3 regions of the Enterobacter sp. fkY84-1 genome follow, and region 3 is predicted to be linked to each of the others. Evidence: predicted binding sites of a transcription regulator. Region 3 holds the regulator's gene; each other region holds the start of a gene.

Evidence for each region. Region 3 encodes CRP, which controls carbon source genes, mostly activating them, when cyclic AMP is high. Its sites were predicted from a motif close to ATGTGANNNNNNTCACAT; they were not measured.
Region 1: the regulator CRP is predicted to act here: its motif matches at 1,596-1,613, upstream of garD (galactarate dehydratase).
Region 2: the regulator CRP is predicted to act here: its motif matches at 1,908-1,925, upstream of focA (formate transporter FocA).

Annotation. Positions count from the first base shown of each region.
Region 1 is NZ_CP169393.1:4,113,394-4,116,675, forward strand. It holds gene garR (2-hydroxy-3-oxopropionate reductase) at 1-559, opposite strand, end outside; gene garL (2-dehydro-3-deoxyglucarate aldolase) at 581-1,351, opposite strand; gene garD (galactarate dehydratase) at 1,725-3,282, shown strand, end outside.
Region 2 is NZ_CP169393.1:1,536,998-1,540,279, forward strand. It holds gene pflB (formate C-acetyltransferase) at 1-940, opposite strand, end outside; gene focA (formate transporter FocA) at 992-1,849, opposite strand; gene ycaO (30S ribosomal protein S12 methylthiotransferase accessory factor YcaO) at 2,256-3,282, opposite strand, start outside.
Region 3 is NZ_CP169393.1:4,315,019-4,318,300, reverse strand. It holds gene ACEPLT_RS20735 (YccS/YhfK family putative transporter) at 1-1,552, opposite strand, end outside; gene crp (cAMP-activated global transcriptional regulator CRP) at 1,610-2,242, opposite strand; gene ACEPLT_RS20725 (OsmC family protein) at 2,554-2,958, shown strand; gene ACEPLT_RS20720 (phosphoribulokinase) at 3,043-3,282, opposite strand, start outside.

The sequences.
Region 1 (3,282 bases), 200 kb from region 3:
ACATGGCGGCAATGTTGAGCGCCACAATCACCTGGTTTGCCAGCTTGGTCACGTTACCCGCCCCGATCTCCCCGGTGTGTACCACGGAGCCCGCCATGGCTTTCATCAGGTCGTAAAATTTATCGAAAATAGCTTTATCACCGCCGACCATCACCGACAGCGTGCCGTCGATCGCTTTCGGCTCACCGCCGCTGACCGGCGCATCCAGCATATCGACGCCCTTTGCCTTTAGCGCCTCGCTGATTTCACGGCTCGCGAGCGGTGCGATAGAGCTCATATCGATCAGCACCAGGCCCGGTTTCGCGCCGTCGATAATGCCGTTTTCACCCAGCGCAACCTCTTTTACGTGCGGGGAGTTTGGCAGCATGGTGATGATGACATCGCACTGCTCGGCAATGGCTTTCGCGGTGGTGGCCGCTTCTGCGCCAGCCGCTATCACCTCAGCCACGGCCTGTGGATTATGATCGGAGACCACCAGCGAGTAACCCGCTTTGATGAGGTTCTTACTCATTGGTTTACCCATGATCCCCAGGCCAATAAAACCCACTTTCAGCGTCATAATCTGTTTCCTCAATGATGGTTATTTTTTAAAAGCGTCCGCTAATTTCTGCGTGGCAGAGCGAAAGGCGCCAAGGTCGCTGCCGACGGCAACGAAGGTGGCTCCCCACTCCAGGTAGCGGCGGGCATCAGCCTCTACCGGCGCCAGAATGCCGCACGGCTTGCCGTGCGCTTTTGCGCGAGCAAAGATGTGCTGGATCGCGTGCTGCACGTCAGGGTGGCTGGCGTTACCGAGATGGCCAAAGGCCGCAGCCAGATCGCTTGGGCCGACGAAGATACCGTCCACGCCGTTGGTGGCGGCAATCGCGTCGACGTTATCGACGCCCTGCTGGCTCTCGATCTGAACCAGAATGGTGATGTTGCTGTTGGACTGCGCGAAATAGTCCGGGACGGTGCCAAACATGTTGGCGCGATGCGAAACGGAAACGCCGCGGATCCCTTCGGGAGGGTAGCGCGTAGACGCCACGGCCAGTGCCGCTTGTTCTTCCGTCTCCACAAACGGGATCAGGAAGTTGTAGAAGCCGATATCCAGCAGACGCTTAATAATCACCGGTTCGTTGGTGGGGACACGCACCACCGGGGCACTGTTGCTGCCTTTCAGCGCCATCAGCTGCGGAATAAACGTGCTGATATCGTTTGGTGCATGTTCGCCGTCCAGCACCAGCCAGTCGAAACCGGCCAGGCCCAGCACTTCGGTGCTGATAGGGTTTGCCAGCGCGGACCAGCAGCCAATCTGAATCTGGTGCGCTGCGAGAGCCGCTTTAAATTTATTCGGGAAGATAGCGTTATTCATCGTATTTACCTTTTTAATTCCGCAGCCTTTTTCAGCATCATTTTATTTATTCAGACACCGCGCCAGCATGATATTTATTATTCGGACATATTCTGGCGTAATAAAATCGTCATTCAGTATAAGATGCAATCCACGACCGCACATTGTTTTAATGCTCAGGTATTACGCTATTTTTTGATAAAAATTTTTGCATATGCACAAAGCACTGGGCGCTAATGCACAGAATCAAGGATTACGGGCTCGCGAGCGATCGGGATCACATTTTGATATTGAATCTGCTGACATGCTTTATTTCTGAAAGCCGCGTATTTATTTCTACCATCAGAAAAATGGCTGAACCTATTATCAGAATTTTGCTGGAGAATACTGACCAATGGCCGACATTGAAATTCGACAGGCACCGCCGACGGCGTTTTATATAAAAGTGCACGACGCCGATAACGTGGCGATTATCGTCAACGACAATGGCTTAAAAGCAGGAACCCGCTTCCCGGACGGGCTGGAACTGACTGAGCATGTTCCGCAGGGACATAAAGTCGCCCTGGTGGATATCCCTGCTGAAAGCGAAATTGTGCGTTACGGTGAAGTCATCGGCTATGCCGTCCGTCCTATTCCGCAGGGAAGCTGGGTGGAGGAGTCGCTGGTGGCGCTGCCAGAAGCGCCGCCGCTGAACACGCTTCCGCTAGCAACCCGCGTGCCGGAACCGCTTCCCCCGCTGGAAGGCTATACCTTTGAAGGGTATCGCAATGCGGACGGCAGCGTCGGTACCAAAAATCTGCTCGGCATTACCACCAGCGTGCACTGCGTGGCGGGCGTCGTGGATTACGTGGTGAAAATCATCGAACGCGATCTGCTGCCAAAGTACCCGAACGTCGACGGCGTGGTGGGCCTGAACCACCTCTACGGCTGCGGCGTGGCGATTAACGCGCCCGCTGCCGTGGTGCCTATCCGGACCATCCACAATATCGCCCTGAACCCCAACTTTGGCGGCGAGGTGATGGTCATTGGCCTGGGATGTGAAAAGCTCCAGCCCGAGCGCCTGCTGCAAGGCACGGAAGATGTCAAAGCCATTCCGGCAGACGAGGCCAGTATCGTGCGCCTGCAGGACGAACGCCACGTCGGTTTCCGCTCAATGGTCGACGATATTTTGCAGGTAGCAGAACGCCATCTGGACAAGCTCAACCGCCGCCAGCGCGAAACGTGCCCGGCCTCTGAGCTGGTTGTGGGCACCCAGTGCGGCGGTAGCGATGCCTTCTCCGGCGTGACGGCCAACCCGGCGGTGGGCTTTGCATCCGATCTGCTTGTACGCTGCGGCGCCACGGTGATGTTCTCCGAGGTGACTGAAGTGCGTGACGCCATCCATCTGCTGACGCCGCGCGCCGTTAATAAAGAGGTCGGCAAGCGACTGCTTGAGGAGATGGCCTGGTACGATAACTATCTCGATATGGGCAAAACCGACCGCAGCGCCAACCCGTCTCCGGGCAACAAGAAAGGCGGCCTGGCAAACGTGGTGGAAAAAGCCCTCGGCTCTATTGCCAAATCCGGGCAGAGCGCCATTGCAGAAGTGCTCTCTCCGGGCCAGCGCCCGACGAAACGCGGCCTTATCTACGCGGCAACGCCGGCCAGCGATTTTGTGTGCGGCACGCAGCAGGTGGCATCCGGCATTACGGTACAGGTCTTTACCACCGGGCGCGGCACGCCGTACGGCCTGATGGCGGTGCCGGTGATCAAGATGGCGACCCGCACCGAGCTGGCAAACCGCTGGTATGACTTAATGGATATTAACGCGGGCACCATCGCCACCGGAGAAGAGAGCATTGAGGACGTGGGCTGGAAGCTGTTCCACTTCATTCTGGATGTCGCCAGCGGGCGAAAGAAAACCTTCTCGGACCAATGGGGATTGCATAATCAGCTGGCGGTGTTTAACCCGG
Region 2 (3,282 bases), 1.9 Mb from region 3:
GCAGTTTCATGACCAGGTGGTCAATCATTTCCTGAGCGTCTTGCTCGGTGATTTTGCCTGCTTTCAGGTCACGTTCGATATAGGCATCCAGGAAGGTGGATACGCGACCAAAGGACATTGCTGCGCCGTTCTGAGATTTAACTGCGGCCAGGTAGCCGAAGTAGGTCCACTGGATAGCTTCCTGAGCGTTGGTAGCAGGACCAGAGATATCGCAGCCGTATTTAGCAGCCATCTCTTTGATCTGACCCAGCGCGCGGTGCTGTTCAGCGATCTCTTCACGCAGACGGATAGTCGCTTCCAGGTTTACGCCGTTTTCCAGATCGGACTGCAGGGAAACAAACTGCGCGTACTTGTCTTTCATCAGGAAGTCGATACCGTACAGCGCAACGCGACGGTAGTCACCGATGATACGGCCACGGCCATATGCATCTGGCAGACCAGTCAGAACGCCAGATTTACGGCAGTTCAGAATGTCTTTGGTGTAAACATCGAATACGCCCTGGTTGTGGGTTTTGCGGTATTCGGTGAAGATTTTTTTCAGCATTGGGTCCAGCTCGCGGTTATACGCTTTGCAGGAACCTTCAACCATTTTAATACCACCGAACGGGATGATTGCGCGTTTCAGTGGTGCTTCAGTCTGCAGACCAACGATTTTCTCAAGGGCTTTGTTGATATAGCCAGCATCGTGAGAAGTGATGGTGGAAGCAACGGAGGTGTCAAAATCAACTGGCGCGTGAGTGCGGTTTTCCAGTTTAACGCCTTCCATTACGCTGTCCCACAGCTTGGTGGTCGCGTCAGTTGCGCCAGCCAGGAAGGATTCGTCACCTTCATACGGGGTATAGTTTTTCTGAATGAAGTCACGTACGTTTACTTCATTCTGCCAGTCACCTTTCGCAAAACCTTCCCAGGCTGTGGCTAACTTTTCATTAAGCTCGGACATGTAACACCTACCTTCTTAAGTGGATTTTTTATTTACTGCCTGAGAAAACCATCAATGATGATCGTCGCCACGCAGGTAAATGACCCAGTATGTCAACCCAACTAACAGACCCCCACCGATAATGTTCCCGATAGTGACAGGGATCAGGTTATCAGTAATGAAATTCATAATAGTCAGGTGAGAGAAACTTTCCGGGGATGAACCAACTGCGGTCCAGAACTCCGGGCTCGCAAAGTCGCGGATAACAATGCCCATTGGGATCATGAACATATTCGCGATACTGTGCTCAAAGCCGCTGGCAACGAACATCGCAACCGGCAGAACCATAATTAAGGCTTTGTCCATCAGGCTACGACCCGAGTAGCTCATCCATACAGCCAGGCAGACCATCAGGTTCGCGAGGATGCCGAGAGCAACGGCTTCGATAAATGTGTGGTGCATTTTGTGGTCGGCAGTTTGCAGGACGTTAAGGCCCCAACCACCGTTGGCGGTCATGTACTCGCCAGAAAGCCACATCAACAAAACAAAGAGCAGACAGCCAACCAGGTTACCCACGTAAACATTAAGCCAGTTACGTGCCAGCTGACCCCAGGTAATTCTTCCGCTCGCCTTTGCCACGACAATCAGCACCGTTGAGGTGAAGAGGTCGGCGCCGCAAATAACGCAAAGAATCAGACCCAGTGAGAAACAAATGCCGCCAATCAGTTTGGCCATGCCGAAAGGCATTCCGGCAGTACCGGTAGTGGCGGTGATGTAGAAGACGAAAGCGATAGAGATGAACACACCAGCCGTGATCGCCAGATAGAACGTCTTCATCGGGTGTTTCGTTGCTTTATAGACACCTGCTTCTTCGGCAACTTTGGCCATCGCAGCAGGGAGTAAAAGATCAAAAGGGTTGTCAGCTTTCACACTAACTCTCTCTTTATTAAGTCGGCGACGAGATACTAACAAAGCATTATAGAAGAGAAATTGATATAGATCATATCTCGCCTGGCTTATAGGCCCGCAATGTGTATGGATTTACAGCAAATGCGGAGTAAGTATTTGATTATCCGTATAAAAATAAATTTTAAAAGTTATGAAAAGAGTTGAATTTTTTCGTTCGGCCACCTCTTTATCAGTTAATTAATATGGAGTATTAACCATAAAAAGTAACAGTAAAGCCCAGATCAATATTATTATATTTACCCGTGTTTAACTTTATTATTACAATCAACAATCATTGCCGAAGGAAATAAAAAAAGGGGCAATGAAATTGCCCCGTAATATAGCCCAGACGATTGAATACGCCTACTGCTGGTAATGTTATGTGCGCTTATTTTGACCAGTAAGCGGCTTTTGCTTTCTGCAGCTTTTCGTAGGCCTTCAGCAGCGACTGATGCGCCGGGAAGGCTTTCAGATCGCTATCAACAGCCTGCAGGCCATAGAACGGCGCTTCGCCGCTCAGGGCTGCGCTGGCTGCTTCAACGGCCTCAGCGCCGTACATTCGCACGAAAGCATTCAGGTATTGCAGCGGTTCGCGATCCTCTTCCTGTGCAAGCAGCAGCAGGGTTTGCAGGCAGCGGTAATAGTTGGTGCGCTCGGCAGAGAAGACCGACTGGTTGAACTCCATGGTCCACTCGGTCCAGGCCAGGGCCTGATCCAGATCGCCGCCCGCCAGGGCCAGCATCGCTTTCAACTCACCGATGCGCAGGGTGTACCAGCCGTTGTCTTTACCGGTCGCCAGGCCCAGGAGTTCGCGTACGCGGGTGAAATCATCATGGCCTTCTTCGTCCAGCTGGGCGATCAGGTTCAGATAATCCTCTTTCTCCCATTCGCTGCCCGGCAGAGCCAGCAGCGTTTCACGCAGATGCGCGCCCATGCTGTTGTTCGCCAGCCACAGATCTTCCGCCGGATAGATATCAGACATGCCAGGCACGATGATGCGGCACGCGTAAACGCCCAGGTGCTCGTAGTCGGCAATGTACACTTCCTGGTCTTCCGCGTTAAAGATCGCCATCAGCGTCGCGAACTCTTCTTCCGTGGTACCGGCAAAGCTCCAGTCCACGAACGGATAGTCCGCGTCCTGCTTGAACATATCCCAGGAAATTAAGCCGCTGGAATCGATGAAGTGGGTTTCGAGGTTGGTATGCTCGGCCACTTCTTCATCGTCAAACGTTGGCGGCGTAAACACGTCGAGATCTTTCAGGCTACGGCCCTGGAGCAGCTCGGTAACGGTACGCTCCAGCGCCACGCCGAAGTCCGGGTGCGCGCCGAAGGAGGCGAAGCAGGTGCCGTTGGTCGGGTTAAACAGCACGACGCAGATCACCGGATACTTGCCGCCCAGCGAGCCGTCATACGCA
Region 3 (3,282 bases):
GGGCGTTCTGCCTGAGCAGTCCGCTTTGCCACTGCGGCCAGAGCCAGACCATACCGCCGAAGGCAATCAGGCAGCCGATCAGGGTATCAATCAGCCTGGCGATAATAAACTGTTCGCCGTTCAGCGTAAGCAGCTGCAGGGTGTATACCGCCGTCACCGTAAAGCCCACCATCGCCCAGCCGTAATTTTTGCGGATAATCAGGTAGCTCACCAGCGTGATCGCCAGCATGCCTGCCAGGGTATAGCCTTCCGGCACGTGGAAGTGCAGCGTTACGCCTGCAATGATCAGCCCGGCCATGGTGCCGCCCGCCCGGTGCAGAATACGCACCCGCGTGGCGCCGTAGCCGTTCTGGGTGACGAACAGCACGGTCATTAAGATCCAGTAGGGCTTCGGCAGATGCAGCGCCATGCCCATCAGGCTGGCGATACTGAGCATGACGCTAATTCGTGCGGCATTGCGCAGGGCGGACGATTTGAGAGATAGATAGCTTTTGAGCGCGGGCAACAGGGGAAGCCGTTTTTGTTTATCCGCCATCAGGTCGCGGGAATAAAGCGGGCGCTGGGTGCGTAGCACGCGGGCGATGCGGCTGAAGTGCCAGGCGGCAAACTGGCCGACCGGGTTATCCGGATGCTGACGGGCGATTTTCTCCAGCGCGCCGAGCTGTTTTTCCATGTTAAAGCGCGTGGGATAGCGGTGGTAGAGAATATCGTCAGCCAGCACGCGCAGGCGTGCCGAGACGGTCTGCGCGTTCCAGCGGATCACCGCTTCGGCGTGGCTGCGCTCAACCAGCTTTTGCACCTCCTGCGGGTGGTGCAGGCTAACAGAGATATGCTCCTGCAGATCCAGGCCTACCTGGAAGGTGCGCAGCAGCCGTTTGTACTCGTGGTTCTTGTTGGCGGCGAGCATATGCAGCTGCTGATAGCACTGGCTTATCAGATCCACCACCTTCTGCTGGCGCGTCAGCAGCGGCGGTAAGGCTTTTTCCGGATCGGTATGCTGGGTGAGCAGGGTGTATTTGGCTTCGCAGTATTCCGCCAACTGCACATAGAGCAGGCTCAGGGATTCGCGCAGCGGCTGTTCCCGCCACAGCCAGAACCAGAACCAGTTAAACAGCCCGTACCACAGTGTCCCCAGCGCGTAGATCAGTAGCGGCTCCCACACCGGCATATTCCCGGCGAGGCTCAGCGTGAAGATGGCCGCAATCAGCGAGGCGGGAAGCAGGCGGGCGTGCAGCGAGCTGATTTCCGCCGTGACGCCGAGCGTCATCGCCAGCACCGTCAGGATCAGCGGCAGCGGGATATCCCGGGCCAGTAAAAGCTGTACGGCAAGGCTACAGCCAGCAAACAGGCAGCCGCCCACGATCAGACGTTTGAAAAAGCGCTTATGCGGTGTGTCCAGGCCAGCAATGTTGCAGCAGGCGGGCACGAGGGAAAAGAGCAGGCCTTGCTGAAGGTGTCCGAGGATCAGGCCGATGGCCACGGGTAGACACAACACCAGCGTTTGTCGCAGTGCGTAGTTAACTTCCGGGTGATAGATCAGCCTGCGCCACATGAGGAGTAGAGACAAAAACGGCGTGACACCTTGCGATGGCACGCCGTTTAAGCGGAATTAACGCGTTCCGTAAACCACGATGGTTTTACCGTGGGCGGAGATCAGGTTTTGATCTTCCAGCATTTTCAGGATACGGCCCACTGTTTCACGGGAGCAACCGACGATTTGACCAATTTCCTGACGGGTAATTTTAATTTGCATGCCGTCCGGATGGGTCATGGCGTCCGGCTGTTTCGCCAGGTTCAGCAGAGTTTGTGCGATGCGGCCCGTCACGTCCAGGAAGGCGAGGTTGCCCACTTTCTCTGAGGTGACCTGCAGACGGCGCGCCATCTGGGAAGAGAGACGCATCAGAATGTCAGGGTTAACCTGAATCAGCTGACGGAACTTCTTGTAAGAAATTTCAGCCACTTCACATGCTGTCTTTGCACGAACCCAGGCGCTACGTTCCTGGCCCTCTTCAAACAGGCCCAGTTCACCGATGAAATCGCCCTGGTTCAGATAAGAAAGGATCATCTCTTTCCCTTCTTCATCTTTGATCAGCACTGCCACCGAGCCTTTAACGATGTAATACAACGTTTCCGCTTTTTCACCCTGGTGAATCAGCGTGCTCTTTGATGGGTACTTATGAATGTGGCAATGAGACAAGAACCATTCGAGAGTCGGGTCTGTTTGCGGTTTGCCAAGCACCATGCGCTGTTATCCTCTGTTATAAGCTGTCACCAGAGTCATCAGATGCATCCGGACTCTGGGGTTGCAATCGAATTCTTACCCATACCCTGGGAAGTCGGCTACCGTAACGTTTCGCAGCCAGTAAAGTTTGATGTCCTCTGCATACATGTGTAACGTCAATGTATTACTGTAGCATCCTGAGTGTTTTAGCATAGCTTTCGCCGCGTGTCTCCTGGTGTCTCGCTTCAGCATGATGCAGGTCGCCTTCCATTGCGAGAAATGTAACGCACGCGTAATCTGTCACCAAAAATGCAACGTTGGAGTTTAAGAATATGCAAGCGCGCGTGAAGTGGGTTGAAGGTTTAACGTTCCTGGGCGAGTCCGCGTCAGGACATCAGATTTTGATGGATGGTAACTCCGGCGATAAAGCGCCCAGCCCAATGGAAATGGTGCTGATGGCGGCAGGGGGATGCAGCGCCATTGACGTGGTGTCGATTCTGCAAAAAGGCCGTCATGACGTGACGGATTGTGAGGTCAAACTCACGTCAGAACGCCGCGAAGAGGCGCCACGCCTGTTCACCCACATCAATCTGCACTTTGTGGTCACCGGTAAAGAACTGAAAGACGCGGCGGTTTCACGTGCGGTGGACCTGTCTGCGGAGAAGTACTGCTCTGTGGCGTTAATGCTGGAGAAAGCGGTAAAAATCACCCATTCGTATGAAGTGATCGAGGCTTAATGTTTGGCGGGTGGCGCTTCGCTGACCCGCCCTACAAAAGCACGACCGTAGGCCCGGTAAGCGCAGCGCCACCGGGCAAAAAACTCACGCGATCTGTTTCCCTTCCATCAATCGCTCCACCAGCGGCGTCATGATGAGCTCCATCGCCAGCCCCATTTTTCCGCCCGGTACGACTAATGTATTCATGTGAGAAATAAACGAGCCCTGCAGCATCGCCAGCAGCCAGGGGTAGTCAATGCCTTCGAGATTGCGGAAATGGATCACCACAAAGCTCTCATCCAGGGATGGGATACTTTTGGCCGCGAACGGGTTGGAGGTGTCCAC